2 linked regions of the Myxococcus hansupus genome follow. The protein of the gene in region 2 binds, or shares a complex with, the protein of the main gene of each other region. Links are inferred from orthologs where the notes say so. Each region holds a gene or a part of one and is shown on either strand. Other genes may lie near its edges.

Region 1 (10,703 bases), 780 kb from region 2 along the record:
GTGCGCCTGGCGCCCTTCGACGGGCGGGCGCAGCTCGCCCTGGGCATGGTGGCGCTCAAGCAGAAGCAGGAGCCCGTGGCCAAGGCCGCGCTGTTGAAGGCCGTGGAGCTCGAGCCCGCGGACGGCATGGCGCGGCTGGCGCTTGCGGACCTGCTGGTGCGCGAGCCCGGAGAGCTGCCGCAGGCCGTGGCGTCGTACGAGGCGTTCCTGAAGCTCGCGGGTGGCTCGAATGAGGCGGCGCGCGTGAAGAAGGCCCTGCCCAGCCTCAAGAAGAAGGCGGCGAGGTAGCGTGCGGCATTCCTCCTCTCGGACCGACTCCCCCCTGCTGCGCATCATGTGGGGGAACGCGTTCCTGCTGTCGCTCATCTACCTGTTTCTGGGGCTCGGGGTGGAGATTGCCCTGCGCTACTTCCCCTTTCCCTTCCTCCAGCGGCTGTCGCTGTCGCTGGACTCGCTCCCCGCGAGGGCGCTGGAGCTGACGGGCGCCATGGCGCCGCTGCGCGCGGCCTACTTCTCCGGCCGCATCTCCGAGGCCGGCGTGCGCGTCGTTTTCGGCATCACCACCATGGTGGTCATCTTCCTGCTCGCCATGGTGGTGGGCACGCTCATGGGCGGCGTGCGGACCCTGCTGGCGCGGCGTGCCTATCGCCAGGGTGGACGCGGGCCCTGACCCGGGGGGGCCGCGCTCAGCTCCGTCGCCGGACGGTGGGTTTGCGCGCGCGGGCCGCGGCCTCGGGGACGGCCTGGGGCTCATGGCCCGCCGCGCGCGCCATGAGGCAGATTTCCACCACCTTGGGGCCAAAGCGCTCCCAGCGGCTCTCCCCGGTGCCCTTCACCGCGAGGAAGCCCTCCCGGTCCACGGGCAGCGCGGCGGACAGGCCCAGCAGCGTGGCGTCGTTGAAGATGATGAAGGGGGCGACGCCCAGGTCCTTCGACAGCTCCTTGCGCCATCGCCGCAGCTCCGTGGAGGCCAGCTCGCTGTAGTTCGTCACCACCGGCGCCGCCGCCGAGGAGGCGCCCCGCGAGCGTGAGGCGGACGGCCCGTGGGACAGCAGCGTGGGCATCTTCTCCGGCGTACACACGTCGCAGTTGCCACAGGCCGCGTCCACATCCCGCTGGCCGAAGTAGCGAAGCAGCGAGCCGCGCCGGCACTTCTTGTCCCGGTCCGTGTACGCGTACTCCGTCATCCGCCGCAGGAGGGCCAGGTTCAGCCGCTCCTGCTCCCGCAAGCGGCTCAGGTCGAGCGCCAACTCGCGGAAGGGCACCCGCTCCAGCGCGCGGATGGAGCGTCCGGCGAAGGGCCGCCGCACCTTGGCGACGTGGGCCTTCTCCAGGAGCCCGAGCGCGTGGCGGACCTCGTCCACGGACAGGCCGATGCGGCGCGCGAGGATGGTCAGCTCCGTCGTCACCTGCCGGCCCACGGGGAACGTTTCGAGCAGGGACTTGAGCAGCCGCTGCGCGTCGGGCGAGTGCGGCTGCGCGGAGGTGGCCTTGTCCAGCAGCGTGATGCCGTGCTCGCCCTCGCCGCGGCTCCCGCGCTCCACCTTGCCCTCGCGCTCCAGCACGCGGAGCGCGGCGGAGACCTCGAACTCGCTCGCGTTCACGCTGCCCGCGAGCACGTGCACGCCCCGGTCGAACTCCTCTACCGATTGGAGGACGTTCCACACGTCACCGAATACGGCCTCGGACGGGTGGCTGCCCTGGATGAGCCGCTCCTGCGTGAAGACGTCCGAGTGGTTGAAGAGGAGCACCGCGCGCGCGGCCTGTCCGTCACGGCCCGCGCGGCCAATCTCCTGGTAGTACGCCTCCACGGCCCGGGGGATGTTGGCGTGGGCGACGAAGCGGATGTCCGGCTTGTCGATGCCCATGCCGAAGGCGTTGGTGGCCACCGCCACCGCTTCCTTCGCGGACATGAAGGTGTCCTGGGCGCGGCGGCGCGCATCGTCGTCCATGCCCGCGTGGTACAGCACCGCCTTCACGCCCCGGCCGTGCAGCTCGGAGAAGACGCCTTCGGCCGCCCGGCGCGTGGAGCAGTAGACGATGCCGCTGCCGCCAATGCCCGCGAGCCGCGCGCAGGCCTCGTGCCGGTCCGCGTCTCCGCCCACCTCCTGCTTGCCCAGGAAGAGGTTGGGGCGGTCGAAGCCCATGGCGAACTCCTGCGGGTCCTTCATCAACAGGACGCGCACGATGTCCGCGCGAACCTCCGGCGTGGCCGTGGCGGTGAGCGCCACCGTGCGCGGTGGCCGCAGCCGCTTGCGCACCTGTCCGAGCAGCGCGTAGTCCGGCCGGAAGTCGTGACCCCACTGGGAGATGCAGTGCGCCTCGTCCACGGCGAGCAGGTCCACGCCCAGGGCGGACACCGTCTCCAGGAAGCTGAGGCTGCGAAAGCGCTCCGGTGCGACGTAGAGCAGCTTGTACTCACGCGCGCGCAGCCTGCGCATCCGGTCCGCGCGCTCCAGGTCGGACAGCGATGAGTTGATGAAGGTGGCCGGGATGCCTCGCGCGGCGAGCTGCTCCACCTGGTCCTTCATCAGTGCAATCAGCGGCGACACCACCAGCGTCAGGCCCGGCAGCAGCGTGGCGGGCAACTGGTAGCACAGGCTCTTGCCCGCGCCGGTGGGCATCACCACCAGCGTGTTCCGCCCGCTGAGGACCGAGGAGATGACCTGGTCCTGCCCCGGCCGGAACCGGGTCAGGGCGAAGTGGCGCTCCAGCCCCTGCTGTGCTTCCTCGAGGTAGGGCAGGTCCACCGGCATCGCGCGCATGTTCATCATCCTGGTCCAGCCGTCAACGGAAACGAGGCCGCCGCGCGGCCTCCAGTCACAGCTCGAGGTTCGGTGGAACCGGAACAGTCAGCCGCGTCCGAATCCGCGCCACGTCCCGCCGCCGCGCCTCCGTTTGCCCTGGCTCCAACCGGCCATCCACCACCACGTCACCTTCGCGCGCCTCCGGAGGGAGCACCGCGCGCTCCACGGTGCACGCCTGTCCGGTCTCCAGCCGCACCACTTGTGCCCGCGTGTCCTCGAGCAGCTCCACCTGCACCGCGCCCCACAGCCCCACCATGCTCACCATCATTCGCCGCCTCCATTCGCGCTCCATGCGCGCCCCGTCTCCTGTGTCTCGTCCGGCAGCAGTCCCCGCTCCAGCATGGACACGTAACCGCCGTCCCCCGTCACCACGTGGTCCAGCACCTTGATGTTGAGCAGCCGAGCGCCCGCCACGAGGTGCCGCGTCAGCGCCACGTCCTGGATGCTGGGCTCCGGGTCTCCGGAAGGGTGGTTGTGCGCCAGGACGATGGCCGTGGCGCGCGCCGTGAGCGCCGCCGCGAACACCTCACGCGGGTCCACCGGACACGCATTCATGGTGCCCTCCGCCACGCGCACGTCGTGCAGCAGCACGTTGCGCGCGTTGAAGCACAGGACGTGGAACACCTCGCGCCGCAGCGCTCCCAGCACCGGCGCCAGGTACCCGGCAATCTCCCGGGGCGTGCGCAGCTTGGGCCGACGCTCCCGGGCATGCTGCGAGCGGCGCCCCAGCTCCAGCGCCGCCAACACCTGCGCGGCCCGGACCGGCCCCACGCCCGGCCGCTGGCTCAAGGCGAGGGGCTCTTCCTGCGCCAGCGCCTTGAGCCCTCCGCCGTGCGTCACCAGCGTCCGCGCCAGCGCCCTGGCTCCGGGCGCCCGCGGCCCGGGGTTCCACACCACGCACAGCAACTCCGGGTCGGTGAGTGCCGCCGCCCCCAGCCGAAAGAGGCGCTCTCGCGACTCCTCCGCGCTTTCCTCACCCCTCGCCCTCACCGACCCATCGCTCGCGGACCCACCGTCCGCCCACGCCGCTCCCGCCGTCTGCTCCATCCCGCCGCCCTCCACGAGGCGGGGACAAAGCAACTCGTGTGCCTGCTTGTGCTACCTGGGGAGTGACGTGCCTACCCGTCCCGACACGTAGAATCGGGCTCGGATGGCGGACGGACAGTCCTGCTCCACTTCGTCTCTCAGGAGCTGAGAGGCGTCAGAAGCGGGAGAGGGCGAAGAAGCCCTTGATCTTCTCGTTCGTCTCGCGGAGCCGTTCGCTCAGGGTCCGCACGAAGGTCCAGAGCAGCACGTACGCCAGGTCCTTGTCGGTGAACATGAGCTAATCCAACTGGGAACGCGCGATGACCCAGACGGAGCAGCTCACGTGGGCGATGGCATCCGCCGAGCGGGGCGAGTCTTCGATAACCGCCATCTCACCGAAATACTGGCCGGGCTCCAGGATGGCGAGCGCCTCCTCGCCAATGCCGGGCACGGACTTGGAGATGCGAACCTTGCCCTCGGCGATTACGAACATCTCCTGGCCGGTCTCCCCCTCACGGAAGAGAAAGGCGCCCGCCGGGTAGGCCCGAAAGTGGCCAATCTGCGCGACCTTGGCGAGCTGTCCCTGGGTCAAACCCTCGAACAGCGCAACCTTCTTGAGGACGGCGGCATCCATGAGCCAGCTTCGTATCACGCGCCCAAGGCGCTCTGGTACCTTGGGGCCATCAACGAGATTTGGGAGGAGTCGTGGCGGAGGAGAAGATCAACAAGGTGACCATTATCGGCTCGGGGCCCGCGGGCTACACCGCGGCCATCTACGCCGCGCGCGCCAACCTGCAGCCGGTGGTGTTCGCTGGCGGTCCCACGCTGGAGCACCCGCAGCGCGTTCCGGGCGGGCAACTCATGGTGACGACCGACGTGGAGAACTATCCGGGCTTTCCGGAGGCCATCACCGGCCCGGAGCTGATGGAGCGCTTCCAGAAGCAGGCGGAGCGGTTCGGCACCACCCTCCACATGGAGAACGTGGTGAAGGTGGACTTCTCCCAGCGCCCCTTCCTCATCCAGGGAGAGAGCGTCAGCTACCGTTCGGAGACGGTCATCATCTCCACCGGCGCGACGGCCAAGTGGCTGGGCGTGAAGGGCGAGGACACGTACAAGAACCGCGGCGTCTCCGCGTGTGCCACCTGCGACGGTGCCTTCTTCAAGAAGCAGGACGTGCTGGTGGTGGGCGGCGGTGACACGGCCATGGAGGAGGCGACGTACCTGGCGAAGATCGTCAACCACGTCACCCTCGTCCACCGCCGCGACACGCTGCGCGCGTCCAAGGTGATGCAGGAGCGCGCCAAGCAGAACCCGAAGATCTCCTTCATGTGGGACTCCGCGGTGGAGGAGGTCGTCGGCGACGGCAAGGGCATGAATGGCGCGGTGGTGCGCAACCTGAAGACGGGTGACAGCCAGCTCGTGAAGGCGACGGGCCTGTTCGTGGCCATTGGCCACACGCCCAACACGGAGCTGTTCCAGGGCGTGCTGGAGACGCACCAGGGCGGCTACCTGAAGACGGTGCCGGGCTCCACCCGCACGAACATCGAGGGCGTGTTCGCCTGCGGTGACGTGCAGGACCACTACTACCGTCAGGCCATCACCGCGGCGGGCACGGGCTGCATGGCCGCCATCGATGCGGAGCGCTGGCTCATCGAGCACGGCGAGTAGCCACTTCGCTCGCGCGAGAGTCCACGAGCATCCCAGGCCGGCCCTTCTTTCGAGGGCCGGCCTTTCCATTCCCGCGAAGGACCCATTCAGGCCCATGAGCTCGAAGCAGAAGACGGTGGCGGTGCACGCCGGGACACGGCTGGCCGGAAGCAAGGCGGTGCCGGTGTCGCCGCCCATCTACCCGGCGGCGGTGAACTGGTTCGACAGCAGCGAGGACCTGGACGCGGCGCTGGACGGGAAGGACTACGCCTACGCCCGCATCAGCGCGCCCAACACGACGCTGCTGGAGGAGGCGGTGGCCGCGCTGGAGGGCGCGGAGGCTTGTGTCGCGTACGCCAGCGGCATGGCCGCGCTGCGCTCCGTCTTCGAGGCCCAGGGGTTCCGCGCGGGTGACGCGCTCGTGATGCCGGCGGACGGCTACGGCGTCACGCGCGCGCTGTACAAGAACCTGTGCGCCACGCTGGGCGTGGAGCTGCACGCGTTCCTGATGACGGACCCCGCCGTGCCCGGGCGCATCCGCGAGCTGAAGCCGCGCATGGTGCTGGCGGAGAGCATCTCCAACCCGCTGCTGCGCGTGCCGGACCTGCGCGTGCTGGCACAGGCGTGCCGCGACGCGGGCGCGACGTTCGTGGTGGACGGCACCTTCCCGTCGCCGGTGGGGCAGCAGTCCCTGGCGCTGGGCGCGGACTACGCGGTGCAGTCCACGAGCAAGTGGCTCAACGGGCACAGTGACGCGCTGGGTGGCACGGTGAGCGGCTCGCGGGAGCGCATGGCGCCGCTGCGCGCCGGGCGGGTGCTCGCGGGGGATGTCCTGGGGCCCTTCGAGGCGTGGCTGACCTTGCGAGGACTGCGCACGTTGCCGGTGCGCATGAAGGCGCATGTCGAGCACGCGGCGCACGTGGCGCGGCGGCTGTCGGAGTCTCCGCTGTTGGAGCGGGTCATCTACCCGGGGCTGCCTTCACACCCGGACCACGCCACTGCGGGCGAGCTGTTGCTGGGCGGCGGTCCCATGGTGGCGTTCGAAATCAAGGGCGCGGGGCGGTCGGAGAGCATGCGCTTCCTGGAGGCGCTGAAGGTGGGCCGGCCCGGTCCTTCGCTGGGCGACGTGTGCACGCTGGTGATGCACGCGGCCAGCGCCAGCGCGCGCCGATTCACCCCGGAGGAGCGGGCGGCGGCGGGCATCCAGGAGAACCTCATCCGCGTCTCGGTGGGGTTGGAGGACCCGGACGACGTCGCGGATGACCTGCTCTCCGCGGTGGCTGAAGGGGTGCGCCGATGAAGATGGTGGACGTGGGCGAGAAGCCGAAGACGGACCGCGTGGCGGTGGCCACCGCGTTGCTGCGGATGCTTCCCGCCACGCGCGAGCGAATCCTCGCGGGGCAGGTGGAGAAGGGGGACGTGCTCGCCGCCGCGCGGCTCGCGGGCATCATGGCCGCCAAGCGCACGCCGGACTTCATTCCCCTGTGTCACCCCATCGCGCTCGCGGGCGTGGAGGTGACGCTGGCGCCGGAGGAGGAGGGGCTGCGCGTCCGGGTGCAGGTGAAGACGGTGGACCGCACGGGCGTGGAGATGGAGGCGCTCACCGCCGCCTGCGCCGCGGCGCTGACGGTCTACGACATGTGCAAGAGCGTGGACCGCGGCATGGTGCTGGACGCCGTGCAGTTGGAGCACAAATCGGGCGGACGTTCCGGGACGTGGGAGCGCGAAGTCCCCGCGCCGAAGGCCCGCTGACGCTGGCGCCGTGGGAGGGCCCATCCCTCCCCACGCGCCGAGGCCCCTGTGTGCTGACCGACAGCCGCGGTGAGTCGCGGCGCCGTGTGTCCGTCCCTGCACGCCCGAAATGTGGCGCCGTCCACGTGCCGCGCATCCGCCTTGCCCTGGGGGCTCCCGGTTTCGCGGGACGGTTCCCAGGTTGCATTTCAGCACGTGCGCGCGTGGAAGGACGCGCACGGGTTCGAGAGGTGACAGGTGTTCCAACTGAAGGGCGTTCTGGCGCTGTTCCCGGCCTTGCTGGCCGCGGGCTGCGGTTCGCTCTCCGACGAAGGGGAGGCGGCCGAGGTGTCGCAGCCGGTGGCGGACCGGGCGAAGTGCGACGCGCAGGCGTCACGCCGCAGGTTCGTGTCGAAGGACAAGCAGGAGTGCCAGGCCGTCTTCTTCGTCTGCGCCCGGGGGGAATCCCCCTTCTTCGACACCTGCGGCTGCGGCTGTTCGCGCCACTGAGGCGTGCGGCTACGGCGTCCCCTGGGACTCCGCGCGCAGCCGTTCCAGGAAGAAGGCCGTCAGCACCACCGAATGCGAGATGTGGCCCTCCAGGATGAGCCGGGGCAGGTCCGCGCGCGGGTGCAGCTCCACCGCGATGTCCTCGCCTTCGTCCTGCCGGCCCTCGTGCCGCTTCACGCAGTCCAGCGCGACGAAGCTGTGGCTCACGTTGCCCTGGAACGCGGGGTTGGGATGCACCTGCCCCAGGGACACCAGCCGGCCCGCCACGTAGCCCGTCTCCTCCTCCAGCTCGCGCGCCGCGGCGGCCTCGGGGGCCTCGCCCGGGTCTATGATGCCGCCGGGGACCTCCAGCGTGCTCCGGTCGATGCCGAAGCGGAACTGCCGCACCAGCACGAGCTGCTCGTCCGGCGTCACCGCGATGACCGTCACCCAGTCCGCGCAGTCCACGCGCACGCGCGGGTGCTCCTGATTCGTTCGCGGGTCCGCCCACCAGTCCTCGCGCACGCGAGCGACGGTGAAGTCGTGCTCCAGCCCGCGGCGCAGCCTGCGCCAGGGCTTCACCTCATGGGACATGTGAGAGTCCTCCCCAGGCAGCGCCTGGGCCCGGGGTCATCAGTTCAGCAGCGCCGCGCGCTCCCGCAGCTCGCGGGCCGTCATCTCCAACCGGTCTCGGTCGGGGGCATCCGGCGACAGCTCCAGGCAGCGCTCCACGTCCTTCAGCGCCGCGCGGTAGGCGCCCAGGCTGCTCAGCAGCGCCGCGCGGGTGCGCAGCTCGCCCGGATGGTCTGGCGCCAGCAGCAGCAGCATGTCCACCACCGCCAGGCCCCGCTCACAGTCCTCGCGGCCCAGGTACACGCGCCGCAGGTTGGACAGCATCCGGTACGCAATCAGCTCCACCGGCGCGGGCGCCAGCATGTTGCGGTCGAACTTGAGCTGCGGCGCCACGCGCTTGAGCAGCTCCGCGCAGCCGTGCTCCGTGAGGATGTCCCCGTGGTGGAACGGGTCCATGACCAGCTTGTGGTCCCCCGCGTCGTGCGCGACCAGGAAGTGGCCCGGGAAGGGGACGCCGTACAGGGAGATTCCCGCGCGCCGCGCCACCTCCAGGTAGACGACGGAGAGGGTGATGGGCAGGCCCATCTTCCGCTCCAGCACCTGGTCCAGGAAGCTGTTCTCGGGCGAGTGGTAGTCGTCCTCGTTGCCGCGGAAGCCCTCGATGTCCGCCAGCACGTGGCGCAGGGCCCGCAGGGAGGCGAGGACCTCACCCTTCTCACTCAACCGCTCCGCCTCCACCTGCACACGGCATGCGAGCACGTCCAGCATGTGCAGACACCCCGGGGCGTCCAGCAGGGGTTGCTCCAGGGTGGCGATGGCCAGGGCCGCCAGGTCCAGCCGAGGGGGCTCCGCCGCCAGCGCCGACACCAGACGCTCCCGAGCCAGCGGAGGGCTGAATCCAGAGGGAATGCTCACGGCGGGAACCAGTAACCCACGATGGCCCGGACGGCAAAGGCAGGCAGCCGAGCGTCAGAATGCAGGAGGTTCAAATGGCAGCCGTCCCTTGATTTCCGCCCGGAGGGCAACCTGGGCCGCAATCAGCCCGGACAGGATTCCATCCTCGAACTCGAATGTAGGATGTTCCTTGAGCGCCGGGAAGTCGTGGGAATTGCGCACTTCCTCCGGGGAGATGTTGGGCACGGCCTCGCGGGCCAGCCGCAGCACCTTGGCCTGCTGCTGGGAAATCATCTTCTCGAAGAGCTGGGCGGACAACTGCAGCATCTCTTCGGCCATCTGCTCCGTCATGGTGTGTCTACTCCTGGGCGATGTCCCATTTGGCACGGCGGTAGCTGTAACGGAATGCGTCGGCGTCCGCCTCCTTCGCGTTGCCTTCCGCCTCCCGGCCGTCCAGGAAGGCCACGAAGTCGAGCTGCCGGTCCTCCCGGCCATATTCCGCGTCGAAGAGGCGGACCAGCTCGTTGGCGGGGAGGGTGCGCCGCCCGGCCACGCTGACCAGGGGGATGCGCAGCCCCGTCATGTCGCTGGCGGGCGCATAGGACTTCCACACCAGCTCCGTGCACACGAGCGTCTGGTCGGAGAAGAAGTCGAAGTCGAAGTCGTAGGGCCGGCCCTGGTAGGTGAAGGCGCGGAGAATGGCGCGGGCCTTCTCCAGGCGTGACAGGCGCGGGCGCATGACGCCCAGGTAGTCCACCCGCATGCCGTGCTCCAGGCCGGTGAAGGACACGCCCTCGCTGATGGATTCGAGGATGCGGATGGGCTCGCCGTGCGCGTCCTGGCCGGAGTACTCGGCCCACTTGGCGGGGAAGGTCCGGGCCAGGTGCTGGGTGAAGGAGCCCTGTTCGCCAGGGAGCGTGGCCACCCAGGCCTTCACCTCCGCGTCGTCATCCAGGTAGGCGCGAAGCTGGGCGGGCGTGCCGAGGAAGAGCTCCGCGTGGGGCCAGAAGCCGGGCAGGCCGATGTTGGAGAGGTACCAGTTCTGACGGGCCACCAGGATGTCGCCGGGCTCCATCCGCTCCAGCAAGGACAGCGCCTGTTCGCGGGAGATGAGCGGCTGGCCCACGCGGCGCACGCGGGTGTCGCCCATCCATTCGGCCACCGCGCGCTGCACCGGGAAGAAGGCGCGCTGCGCGGTGCCGGTGGTGCGTACCGCGGCGGCCTTGACGAAGAGCTTGGCGCCCCGCTGTGTCAGCAGCCCCTTGGCGACCTTGCTGTTGTGCCTCATCTCCTGGAGGAGCCAGGGCACGCGGGGGGCGTCCAGGGCCCCGGCCTTCACCAGCAGCGGGCGGAGCTGCTCCTTGTAGCCGTCCCCGCTGAGGAGCTGCGAGCTGGTGGACACGTGGATGGCCTTGTCCTTGAAACGCGTGAAGGCGCGCGGCGGGAGGCCGTATTCGGGAGCGGGCTCGTCCAGCAGCACCTCGAGCTGTTTGCGCCCCACGGTGAGGTCCGCGTAGGTGAGGCCATGGGCCAGCT
Region 2 (10,532 bases):
GCGCCCTGTTGGATCAGGAAGTGAAGCGCTCGGAGCGCTTCCGGCACCCGCTGTCGCTCGTCTTCCTGGACCTGGACCACTTCAAGAGCGTCAACGACACCCACGGGCACCTGGTGGGCAGCGCGACCTTGAAGGAGGTGGGGGACCTGCTCATCACCCTGGGCCGGCAGAACCTGGACGCCGTCTTCCGCTACGGGGGAGACGAGTTCGCCATGCTCCTGGTGGAGACGGACCAGGACGGCGCGGCCATCATCGGTCAGCGCGTGTGCGAGGCCTTCCGGGGCCGGAGCTTCCTGGTGGAGCAGGGCCTGGACGTGCGCCTCACCGCCAGCGTGGGGGTGGCCACCTATCCGGACCACGCCACGTCCGCGCTGGACCTCATCCGCGCCGCGGACTTCGCCATGTACGGCGCCAAGGCGCGGGGCCGGGACGCGCTCTGCATCGCCGAACCCGTGCCACCCCAGGGCAACGGCTCACCCCAGTTCCCCGAGCGGTAGCCCCAAGCCCGCAAAGAGAAAGGGCCGGGGAGGGGAGTTCCCTCGGCCCGGCCCTCTCGGAGGCGTCACGGTGTGACGCCCGGAATCACCCGGTGCCCACCACCGAGTCGATGGCGGCGGTGTTCGTATCCACCGCGCCCTGCTCGCGCAGCGCCTTGAGGAAGGACTCCGTCAGCTCGATCTGCTTGGCCTGACGGGCCTGGTTGCGCAGCTCGTCCTTGCGCTTGTCGAAGCCCTCCGCGTCCGGCTTCTGGCGCTCCACCACCTGCGCCACCACGAAGCCCTCACCGGCGGGGAACACCCCGTCCACCGGCTGCGGGTTGCTGACGGCGAAGGTCGCCTTCACCAGCTCGGGCGCGGGGCCCAGGTGCGGCACCGCCTCACCCTCGGCGGTGAAGCTGTCCGTCTCCACGGCCTCCGGGCGCGACTCCGTCTCGAAGCGCAGCAGCGCGGGCTGCTCCTTCTCCGGCGGGAACAGCGTCTTCAGCGACTGGCCACCCTTGATGGCGGCCAGCGCCTTGTCTGCCTCGGCGCGGGCCTGCTGCTTGGCGCGCTCCTGCTTGTAGAGCGTGGTGGCGATCTCCTTCTGCACGTCCTCCAGCTTCTGGTCCTGGGCGGCCTGCTTCTCCTCCACCTTCACCAGGTGCACGCCGAACTTGGTCTCCACCGGCTGCGTCACCTGGCCGGCCTGCAGCGCGAAGGCCGCGTCCGCCAGCGCCGGCTCCCAGCTCCCGCGCTCCACCCAGCCCAGGTCGCCACCGCGCGACTTGCTGCCCGGGTCCTCGCTGCTGTCACGCGCCACCTGGGCGAAGTCCTTGCCGCCTTCGATCTCCTTGCGCAGCGCCTGCGCCTTCTCCAGGGCCGCCTTCTTCTGCTCGGCGGTGGCCTCCGGGGGCAGCTTCACCAGCACCTGGCGCGCGCGGATGCGCTCCGGCTGCTGGTACACGAAGCGGTTGGCCTCGAAGTACTCCTTGATCTCCTTCTCGTGCGTCTTCGTCCACTCGGCCAGTTGGGCGGCGGTGGGGGCGGGAATCTTGTCGGCGTACATGGCCGGCAGGAAGCGCGCGAAGACGAGCTTGGCCTGGTTGCCTTCCTTCTCGAAGCGGGCGCGGACCTCGTCGTCGGAGACGACGGCGTTGGCGCGCACCACGTCCACCATCTTCTGGGCGGCCAACTGGCGGCGCAGCTCCGTCTCGAAGTCCTGCGGCGTCTTCCGGTAGAAGTCGCGCAGCACCTGCTGGTAGCGCTCGAAGTTGAACTGGCCGTCCTTCTGGAAGTCCGTGTTCTGGAAGAGCAGCTTGCGCAGCTCGTCGTCGGACGGGGTGATGCCGTGGCGCTCGGCCGCCTGGGCCAGCAGCTCCGTGCTCACCAGCCGGTCGAGCACCTGGGTGTGCATGCCGAACTGGCGGGCGAGCGACTCCGGCACCGGGCTGCCCTGCGAGCGCAGGAAGTTCATCTGCTGGGCCCACGCCGCGGCGAAGTCGCGCAGCGGGATTTCCTTGCCGTTCACCGTCGCCACCGCGCCAGGCGCCACCGCGCCGCCCGAGGCTCCGAAGCCGGTACTGCCCGGGCCGAACTGGAGCGTGAACACCACCGCGATGCCGATGATGAACAGGAGCGAGGCAACCTTCCGGGGATTCAGACCGTCCATTGTCGTCACTTCTGGGGCAAACGCGCCGAGAAAAGCCGTGCGGAAGGACTCGCGACGCGGTGTTGTTGGTAGCCCGGCCGGTGGGTGGTGGACCAGGAACCGCCCCCCATGCAGGCCTTGACTGCCTAGGATATCGCACCGGAAAATGCAAGCGATTTAGAGCCCTTAGCCCGCCCCTGCTCCTCTAACACCCCCGGAAACTCCAGCCAGTGTGGTCGCTCCTCAAGCGGTATTACCGCCCCCTTTTCGTGGGCTTTCTGCTCCTCGCCCCGCTCGTGGCCTTCCTGCTCGGCGGCAGCAAGGGCAGGGGACCCAATTTCGTCGACCGGGCCATCATCGCGGTGACATCCCCGGTCCAACAGGGGCTGACCTCCGCCATCGAGGGCGCGGTGGCCGCGGGTCAGAACTACCTGGACCTGCGGGGCGTGCGCCGGGAGAATGACGCGCTGCGTTTGGAGAACCTCCAGTTGCGGGCGGCCGTGCAGGCCCTGGGCGAGTCGCGCATGGAGAACGAGCGGCTGCGCAAGCTGCTCAACTACGCGCAGGCGGAGCCGGGGCCTGAAATCCCGGCGCGGGTGGTGGGCGTCAATCCGGTGGCGAAGCTCCTGTCGGTCCGCATCAGCAGTGGCGAGCAGCAAGGCGTCTTTCGCGGCATGTCCGTGGTGACGCCGGACGGAATCGTGGGACAGGTCATCCGGGCCACCGGCGGGTACGCGGACGTGGCGCTGGTGACGGACCCCCAGAGCCGGGTGGCGGTGCGCGTGCAGCGCTCGCGGGCCCGGGGCACGGCGGCGGGTACGGGAGGCGGTCCCCTGAAGCTGGAGAACATGCTGCGCACCGAGGACGTGGAGGACGGAGACCTCATCATCACCGCGGGCACGGATGGCATCTATCCGCCCGGCGTGGTGGTGGGCCGCGTCACCGGCCTGGAGAAGAAGGAGCACGGCATGTTCCAGGGCGCGGACATCGTCCCGGCGGTGGATACGAGCAAGCTGGAAGAGGTGTTGGTGGTGGGCAGTCCGTACAGCGCCATGGCGCCGGGCGGCACCGCGGAGGGCGCGTCGAAATGAAGTTCCTGGTGACGGTCGCATTGGCCCTGGCGTTGCTCACGCTGGAGTCGGTCCTGGTGAAGCAGGCGGGCCTGGAGCTCGGCCGCATTGACGTGACCGTGGTGCTGGTGGCGTTCCTGGCCCTGCGGGCGACCTTGGTGGAAGGTTCCATCTCCGCCTTCAGCGTGGGGTACCTGCTCGACCTGATGAGCGGGCAGCCCACGTGGCTCTACACGTTCCTGGCCGTGTTCATCTTCCTGGTGGGGCGGCTGGTGCCCACCTTCGTGGAGGTCCGCGGCGCCCTGGCCTTCGCCCTGTTCTCCATGGCGGCGGACGTGGGGCATTCGCTGCTCGTCACCTTCTTCACCTGGCTGACGGTGAAGGAGGACGGCCCCGGCTCGCAGTTGGCGGAGATGCCGCTGCAGGTGGCGCTCACGGGGCTGGCGGCGCTGGCGCTCTTCCCACTCCTGCGGCGCTTCGAGGCGTCCCAGGAGCGGCCCGCGGGGTTGCTGCGGTGACGCCTCCCACGCTGGGAAATACGACGCCCGGGCGCGAGCTCAAGCGGCGCTTCGTGTGGCTGGGCCTGGCCATGGTGCTGGGCCTGGGGCTGATTTCCATCCAGCTCTACCGGCTGCAAATCACCCGGGGCGAGGAGTACGCCGCCAAGAGCGTGGCCAACTTCGTCAAGGAGGTGCGGCTGCGCGCCGACCGCGGCGTCATCAAGGACGCGCGCGGCACCATCCTGGTGGACAGCCGTCCGTCCTTCGACGCCTTCGTCACCCCCGCCTTCTGCACGGACTGCTTCGAGCAGGTGATTCCGCGGCTGGCGGAGCTGCTCCAGTGGGACCCGGACCAGCGCAAGAAGGTGGAGGACATGGTGCGCACGGGGCGCCGCAACGCGCCCTTCCAGCCGGTGCCGGTGCGGGTGGACCTGTCCCGCGACGAGTACGACCGCATCGCCGCGCGGCGCGACATCCTGGACGGCGTGGAGGTGGCGCCCGTGCCGCACCGCCACTACCGCACCAACAACGTGCTGTCGCACGTGCTGGGCTACATGAATGAAATCACCCAGGAGGAACTGGAGCGCCTCAACGGCGACGGCGCCCGCTACGCGCTGGGGGACTACATTGGCCGGCGCGGCCTGGAGCGCTACTTCGAGCAGCGGCTGCGCGGCACGGATGGCGTGCGCAAGGAAGTGGTGAACGCGCGCGGACAGACGATTGAAGAGCTGAACGACAAGCTGGGGGACAACGCCGTGGTGCCGCCGCGTCCGGGCAGCAACCTGGTGCTGTCCATCGACATGCGGCTGCAGGAGGAGGCGGAGCGGGCCTTCCCGGGCGTGACGGGCGCGGTGGTCGCCATCGACGTGAACACGGGGTTCATCCGCGCGCTGGTGTCGCGGCCCGGCTTCGACCCCAACCTGCTCACCGGCCGCGTGACGCCCGCGCAGATGGCGCTGCTGTCGCGCGACCCGTTGGACCCGATGATCAACCGCGTGGCCGCCGAGCACTACAGCCCGGGGTCCACCTTCAAGGTCGTCACCGCGCTGGCCGCGTTCAAGTCCGGCGCCTTCCGTCCGGAGACGGTGGTGAACTGCCCGGGTGGCTACCGGCTGGGCGCGCGCACGTGGCGCTGCCACAAGGACGCGGGCCATGGCCACGTGGACGGGTTCACCGCGATGAAGTCGTCCTGCGACACCTGGTTCTACAAGGTGGCGGACACCATCGGCCTGGACCCCATTGGTGAGATGGGCAAGTCGCTGGGCCTGGGCAGCCCCACCGGCGTCAACGTGGTGGCCGAGGTGCCGGGCATCATGCCGACCAGCGCGTACCACGACAAGGCCTCCCCCGGCGGCTACACCAAGGGCATGGCGCTCAACAGCTCCATTGGCCAGGGCGACAACAACGTCACGCCGCTCCAGCTTGCGCTGGTGTACGCGGCCATCGCCAACGGCGGCACGCTCTACAAGCCGCAGATGGTGAACCGCCTGGAGGACCTGGATGGGCAGACCATCGAGTCCTTCATGCCGGAGGTGGTGCGCAAGGTGGAGCTGCCGGCCCCGCACCTCAAGGCGGTCATCGACGGCCTGGTGAAGGTGGCGCACGAGCCGGGCGGCACGGCCTACCGCGCGCGGACGAACCACATGCGGGACAAGGACATCCTGGTGGCGTCGAAGACGGGCACCGCGCAGGTGGCCCGCCTGGGCGCCATCCGCCTGAAGACGCACCAGATGAGCTTCTTCGAGCGCGACCACGCCTGGTACGCCGGCTTCGCGCCCGCGGACAAGCCGGAGCTCGCCATCGTGGTGCTCAACGAGCACGGCGGACACGGCGGCTCGGACGCGGCGCCCACGGCGATGGCGGTGTTCCAGAAGTACTTCGACCTGAAGAAGCTGGACGCCACGGCGCCGCCGCCGCGTCCCAATCAGCCCTACACGCCGTCCTCCGTGAAGCGCGCGCCTGGCCCTGAAGAGGCGGCGCTGACGCGGGGTGTGCGGCCACCGGCCCGGCTTCCGGGCGATGACGAGGAACGCGCGCGTGCAACTGCGGATTGAGCGCCGGATGGTGCCCCACATCCCCTGGGGCCTCATCATCTCCGTGCTGGCGGTGTGCGGCCTGGGCATCTGGAACCTGGCCTCGGCGTCACGCCCGCCCCACTCGCCGGTGTGGGGCTCGCAGACGCTCTACCTGGGCGTCAGCATGCTCGCGGTGCTGGTGGTGTGCCTGGTGGACTACCGCTGGATTCAGCGCATGGCGGTGCCCATCTACGTGGGCAACATCGTGCTGCTCATCGCGCTGCGCTTCTTCGGCCACACGGCGAAGGGCGCGGAGAGCTGGTTCGTCATTGGCCCGTTCCGCATGCAGCCCGCGGAGTTCGTGAAGATTGGCGTCGTGTTGATGCTGGCCAAGGTCTACCACGACGACTTCCAGCCCAATGAGCCGTCCTACAGCCTGACGCGGCTGTGGAAGCCGGTGCTCGTCGTCCTGGTGCCCTTCACCCTGGTGCTGGTGCAGCCGGACCTGGGCACGGCGCTGATGATTGGCCTGTCCTCGCTCACCGTCATCCTGTTCGGCAAGGTGCGCTGGTACCTGGTGGCCACGCTGGTGGCGGGCGTGCTCGCGGCGGGCATCGTCATCTGGAACGACTACATCCGCGACGTGCCAGAGCCGCGGCCCACCATCGTCCGGCACTACCTGAAGAAGCACCAGAGCCAGCGCATCTCCGGCTGGTTGGACCCCGAGGCGGACCTGCGCGGCAGTGGGTACCACGCGGCCCAGTCGAAAATCGCCGTGGGCAGCGGAGGCGTCTCCGGGAAGGGCTGGCGCGAGGGAACCCAGACGGGCCTGCGCTTCCTGCCCGAGCAGCACACCGACTTCATCTTCTCGGTGTGGGCGGAGGAGCACGGCTTCGTGATGTGCCTCGTCCTGCTGGTGCTCTACGGCGCCATCTTCATCTTCGGCCTGGGCGTGGGGTTCAACGCGCGAGACAGATTCGGAGCCTTCGTCGCCGTGGGCGTGGTGGCGATGCTCTTCTGGCAGGTGTTCGAGAACATCGGCATGGTGATTGGCTTGCTGCCGGTGACGGGTATCACCCTGCCGCTGATGAGTTACGGCGGCTCATCCCTGTTGTCGGTGATGCTCTGCATCGGCTTGCTGGTGAACATCAGCATGCGACGTCACATGTTCTGAGAATTCCTGGAATCTATCTTCCGAAGACGGGCGCAAGCGTTTCTCGGCGCGCGGCATGGGGTGGTGTATGAATCACCCCACCAACGCAACTGGAGGGCGAGTCCCTCCCGGGCAGGTGAGGGCGCGTCATGCAGAGGAAGGGTGGCCAGAAGGCAGTGGGGACAACCCGCGTGGAGGCGCCGGTGCGAGCGCCCGTGCAGCAGGCGCCGGTGCTGGCGAAGGAGGCGCGCCCCGTGGCGGCGGCGCCCGCGCGAGCGCCGGTGGCCGCGCCCGCGGCGGTGAGCGCCGAGCCTCGGCCCACGTTCTCACCCTTGATTGAGATGAATCAGGGGGAGGCGGAGCACCGTCACTTTCCCCGGGCCCAGCTCGGCACGCGGTTCGAGGTCTGGGTGGATGACGAGGCGGGGGAGCGCCGCTTCGAGGCGAGCCTGCTCTCCATCAACGTGAGCGTCAGCGGCGCGTTCCTGGAGAGCACCTTCTACCTGCCACTGGGCACGGTGCTGGGCGTCCGCTTCTCATTGGAGCCGGGGGCCGCGCCGGTGCTGGCGCGCGCGGAAATCGTCCGGGAGGAGCGGGGGGATGGCCCCGAGGGCCGCAGCGGCTTCGGCGTGCGCTTCCTCGACTTCAGCGGACAGACGGAGGTTGCGCTGGCGCGACTCTTCGTGGGGATGCGGTTGAGGGCCTTCGCGGAGGACTATCTCAAGTCTCAGCGGGCTCGCTCCCTGCCCAACGAGGTGGAGCGCGTGGTGGACGTGCTGGCGGCCTGGGAGCTGCTCAAGGCGACGTCTTCCGTTTCCGACCCCTGGCAGGGCTGACGCTGCTCACCGGCCTTCGCCCAGGGCCGTGGGCGATTGGCCAGAAGCCAGTCAATCAGGCCGACTTGCCGCCCGAAATCTGCCGGCGGCGCTCGGCCTGGTAATGCGCGGAGCACAACCCCTTCGAGCGTTGCTCACGGGTGCAGCCATCCACGGTACAGCGACGGTCCAACGACACCAGGCTGGCTCCCGCCATGACCTTCGGCGGACGGCCCCTGCGGCGACCCGCGGTGAGGGCGTTGGGACTCGGCGAAGGGCTGCCCAGCCGGGGCATGCCGTCGTTGAGCGCGCGCAGCATGCCGCGGCCAATGGCGTCACCCAGGGCCTCGGCCCAGTTCACCATGGCCGGCGTCAGCGGGACGGTGGACAATTCTTTTCGAGGACGTGCCATGAATACTCCAAGTGAAAACAGTCAACCAACACAGACACTGCTATGTGCCTATTTGGCGGTTGAAGTCATCGCTGTCAATACAACCTTGGAGGGTCTGTCTTGACTCGTAAACGATCTCAGAAAATTGATGACAAGACTGCAAATGGATACGTGTTTCCCGTATGTCCTCACGGGGCTGTGACACTCGCGGCGGTCGACCCGGGCGTCTCGGTGGGTGAACACGCGGAATATGAGAAGACGCTCAAATCACTGCAGGAGCGTGTCTTCGAGCTGCAGACGCGCAACTACCTGGCAGGGCGGAAGGCCGTCGTTGTCTTCGAGGGCTGGGATGCCTCCGGGAAGGGTGGCGCCATTCGAAGGCTCACGACGTTGATGGACCCACGTGGTTACAAAGTGTGGCCCATCTCCGCGCCGTCGGAGGAGGAGCGCCGGCACCACTACCTGTGGCGCTTCTGGCGCAAGATTCCGGGAGCCGGCGAGGTCTGCATGTTCGACCGGAGCTGGTACGGGCGGGTGCTCGTGGAGCGGGTGGAGAAGCTGGCGAAGCCGGCGGAGTGGCGGCGCGCGTACGATGAAATCAACGCTTTTGAACACATGCTCACCGCGGACGGTGTGCGGATGGTGAAGTTCTTCATCCACATCGACAAAAAAACGCAGCTCAAGCGGTTTCGCGAGCGCGAGAAGGACCCGGCCAAGCGCTACAAGCTGGGGCCCGAGGATTGGCGCAACCGGTCGAAGTGGAAGCAGTACGAGGCGGCCATCCAGGAGATGCTGGACCGCACGCACCGGCCCGACGCGCCGTGGCACGTGGTGCCGGGCAATGACAAGCGGTACTCGCGGCTGGAGGTGCTGCGCCGCTGCGTGGACCTGCTGGGGTGAGAAGGTGGCGCCGCGAGGGGGCGCGGGGAGCCAGGGCTCACCCGCGCGCTCGGCCCCGCGGCGTCGGGACTAGGTCAGCGCCTTCTTGACGGCGTCCTCGATGCGGGTCTTGGGGACCGCGCCGACAATCTGCTCCACGACCTTGCCGCCCTTGAAGACGAGCAGGGTGGGGATGGAGCGGATGCCGTACTCCTGCGGCGTGTCCTGGTTCTCGTCGATGTTGAGCTTGGCGAACTTCATCTGGCCCTTGTACTGCGAGGCCAGCGCCTCGATGGAGGGCGCGATGGCGCGGCACGGCGCGCACCACGTCGCCCAGAAGTCCACCAGCACGGGCTCCTGGGAGTCCAGGACCTGCTGCTTGAAGTCGCCATCTCCGATGTTCGTCACGTCAGCGCTTGCCATGGTGTCTCCCTCGTGCCCGCTCCGGGCAGCTTCGGCGCGTCCTGTAGTACGCGACCGGTGGCCCTGCAAGGATCGGCCGGGCATCAGCCAATCTGGCGGCTCAGATGCGGATGAACGGCCCCTGTTTCAACCATTTCCCCCACGGCATCCACCCCCGGGCGGATGGGTGGTGTAAGCTGCCGGGCGTGACGAAGCTCTTCCTGCCCCAGGCCCAGCTCGAGGAGTGGGCACTGGCGGACAAAGCGGACCTGCGGGACGGCCGCCTGGTGGTGATGGCGGAAGGCGGCGTGGCCTTCCCTCTCTCGCCCGCGGTGCACTTCGTCCAGCTCGTGTCGGGTGAGGACACCCAGGGGCTGGTGGCCCGGGTGAAGACCGAGGAGCAGCTTGCCCGACTGGGTGCCGAGCAGATGGCTGACTCGGTGCTGGTGGGGGACAACGCCTACGAGGTCGTTCCGGGGTATGTAGCGGAGGTCGCGGCGAGCGCGCCCCGGCCAGAGGGCGCGGAGAAGAAGCCGGACTCCGAAGCGGACCTTCTGGCCGCCTTCATCCTCAACAAGATGGGCTGATTCGCCCGTCTCCCGTGGTTATGAGCCTGCCCTTATGAGCCACACGCTCGTTTCGCTCGCCTGCCACGCTTACGGCATCGCCGCCGTGGTGTATCTCGCCTACCTGGTCCGCCAATCCGAGGCGCTGGCCACGGCCGGGCGCGTGCTGGTGGGCGGAGGGTTGGCGCTGCACGGCGTGGCCCTCTTCGAACTGCTCGGCGTCCAGAGCGGCCGGCCGGTGGGCCTGGCCCAGGGTTTCTCCGCGCTCGCCTTCCTGCTGCTGGCCATCTTCCTCTTCCTGGACGTGCGCTACCGCCGCCCCGTCATTGGCGCGTTCCTCACGCCCCTGGCCCTGGCGGCGCTGCTGCCCGGGCTGTTGTTGCAGGGCGGGCAGGCGCCGCTGCCCCCGGGCGTGCGTCAGCCGCTCCTGCCGTTGCACATCACGCTGGCGCTGATGGGGCTGGCCGCGTTCGCCGTGGCCGCCGGTGTGGGCGTCATGTACGTGCTCATGGAGCGGCAGGTGCGGGCCAAGCGCTTCGGACTGCTCTTCTCCCGGCTGCCGTCCCTGGAGTTCCTGGACACGCTGAACCGCCGGTTGGTGGTGTGGGGCTTCC

What was found.
Region 1: the proteins of trxA (region 2) and trxB are in contact, whole or in part, in a crystal structure (PDB 1F6M), measured with the Escherichia coli proteins. The link is inferred for Myxococcus hansupus from one-to-one orthologs.

Annotation. Positions count from the first base shown.
Region 1 is NZ_CP012109.1:6,256,765-6,267,467, reverse strand. What follows is about bases 3,547-6,519. They hold trxB (thioredoxin-disulfide reductase), read left to right. Parts: upstream 3,547-4,538; coding sequence 4,539-5,501; downstream 5,502-6,519. Other genes in these bases: A176_RS24340 (trans-sulfuration enzyme family protein), read left to right, coding at 5,596-6,519; A176_RS24350 (cyclic nucleotide-binding domain-containing protein), read right to left, coding at 4,132-4,467; radC (RadC family protein), read right to left, coding at 3,547-3,854. In the rest of the region: A176_RS24375 (tetratricopeptide repeat protein), read left to right, coding at 1-288; A176_RS24370 (hypothetical protein), read left to right, coding at 290-670; A176_RS24365 (RecQ family ATP-dependent DNA helicase), read right to left, coding at 687-2,774; A176_RS24360 (hypothetical protein), read right to left, coding at 2,821-3,072; more of radC, read right to left, coding at 3,072-3,546; more of A176_RS24340, read left to right, coding at 6,520-6,780; cyclic pyranopterin monophosphate synthase MoaC, read left to right, coding at 6,777-7,232; A176_RS24330 (hypothetical protein), read left to right, coding at 7,470-7,721; A176_RS24325 (NUDIX hydrolase), read right to left, coding at 7,731-8,294; A176_RS24320 (transglutaminase family protein), read right to left, coding at 8,334-9,158; A176_RS24315 (hypothetical protein), read right to left, coding at 9,243-9,518; A176_RS24310 (YiiX/YebB-like N1pC/P60 family cysteine hydrolase), read right to left, coding at 9,526-10,703.
Region 2 is NZ_CP012109.1:5,482,731-5,493,262, reverse strand. Bases 7,708-10,509 are described here. They hold trxA (thioredoxin), read right to left. Parts: upstream 9,374-10,509; coding sequence 9,041-9,373; downstream 7,708-9,040. Other genes in these bases: A176_RS21140 (cytochrome C assembly family protein), read left to right, coding at 9,974-10,509; A176_RS21145 (hypothetical protein), read left to right, coding at 9,478-9,939; A176_RS21155 (polyphosphate kinase 2 family protein), read left to right, coding at 8,303-8,971; A176_RS21160 (hypothetical protein), read right to left, coding at 7,757-8,092. Outside these bases: A176_RS21195 (GGDEF domain-containing protein), read left to right, coding at 1-497; A176_RS21190 (peptidylprolyl isomerase), read right to left, coding at 583-2,148; rod shape-determining protein MreC, read left to right, coding at 2,358-3,218; A176_RS21180 (hypothetical protein), read left to right, coding at 3,215-3,715; mrdA (penicillin-binding protein 2), read left to right, coding at 3,712-5,751; rod shape-determining protein RodA, read left to right, coding at 5,759-6,886; A176_RS21165 (PilZ domain-containing protein), read left to right, coding at 7,015-7,701; more of A176_RS21140, read left to right, coding at 10,510-10,532. UniProt on the Escherichia coli protein: Participates in various redox reactions through the reversible oxidation of its active center dithiol to a disulfide and catalyzes dithiol-disulfide exchange reactions.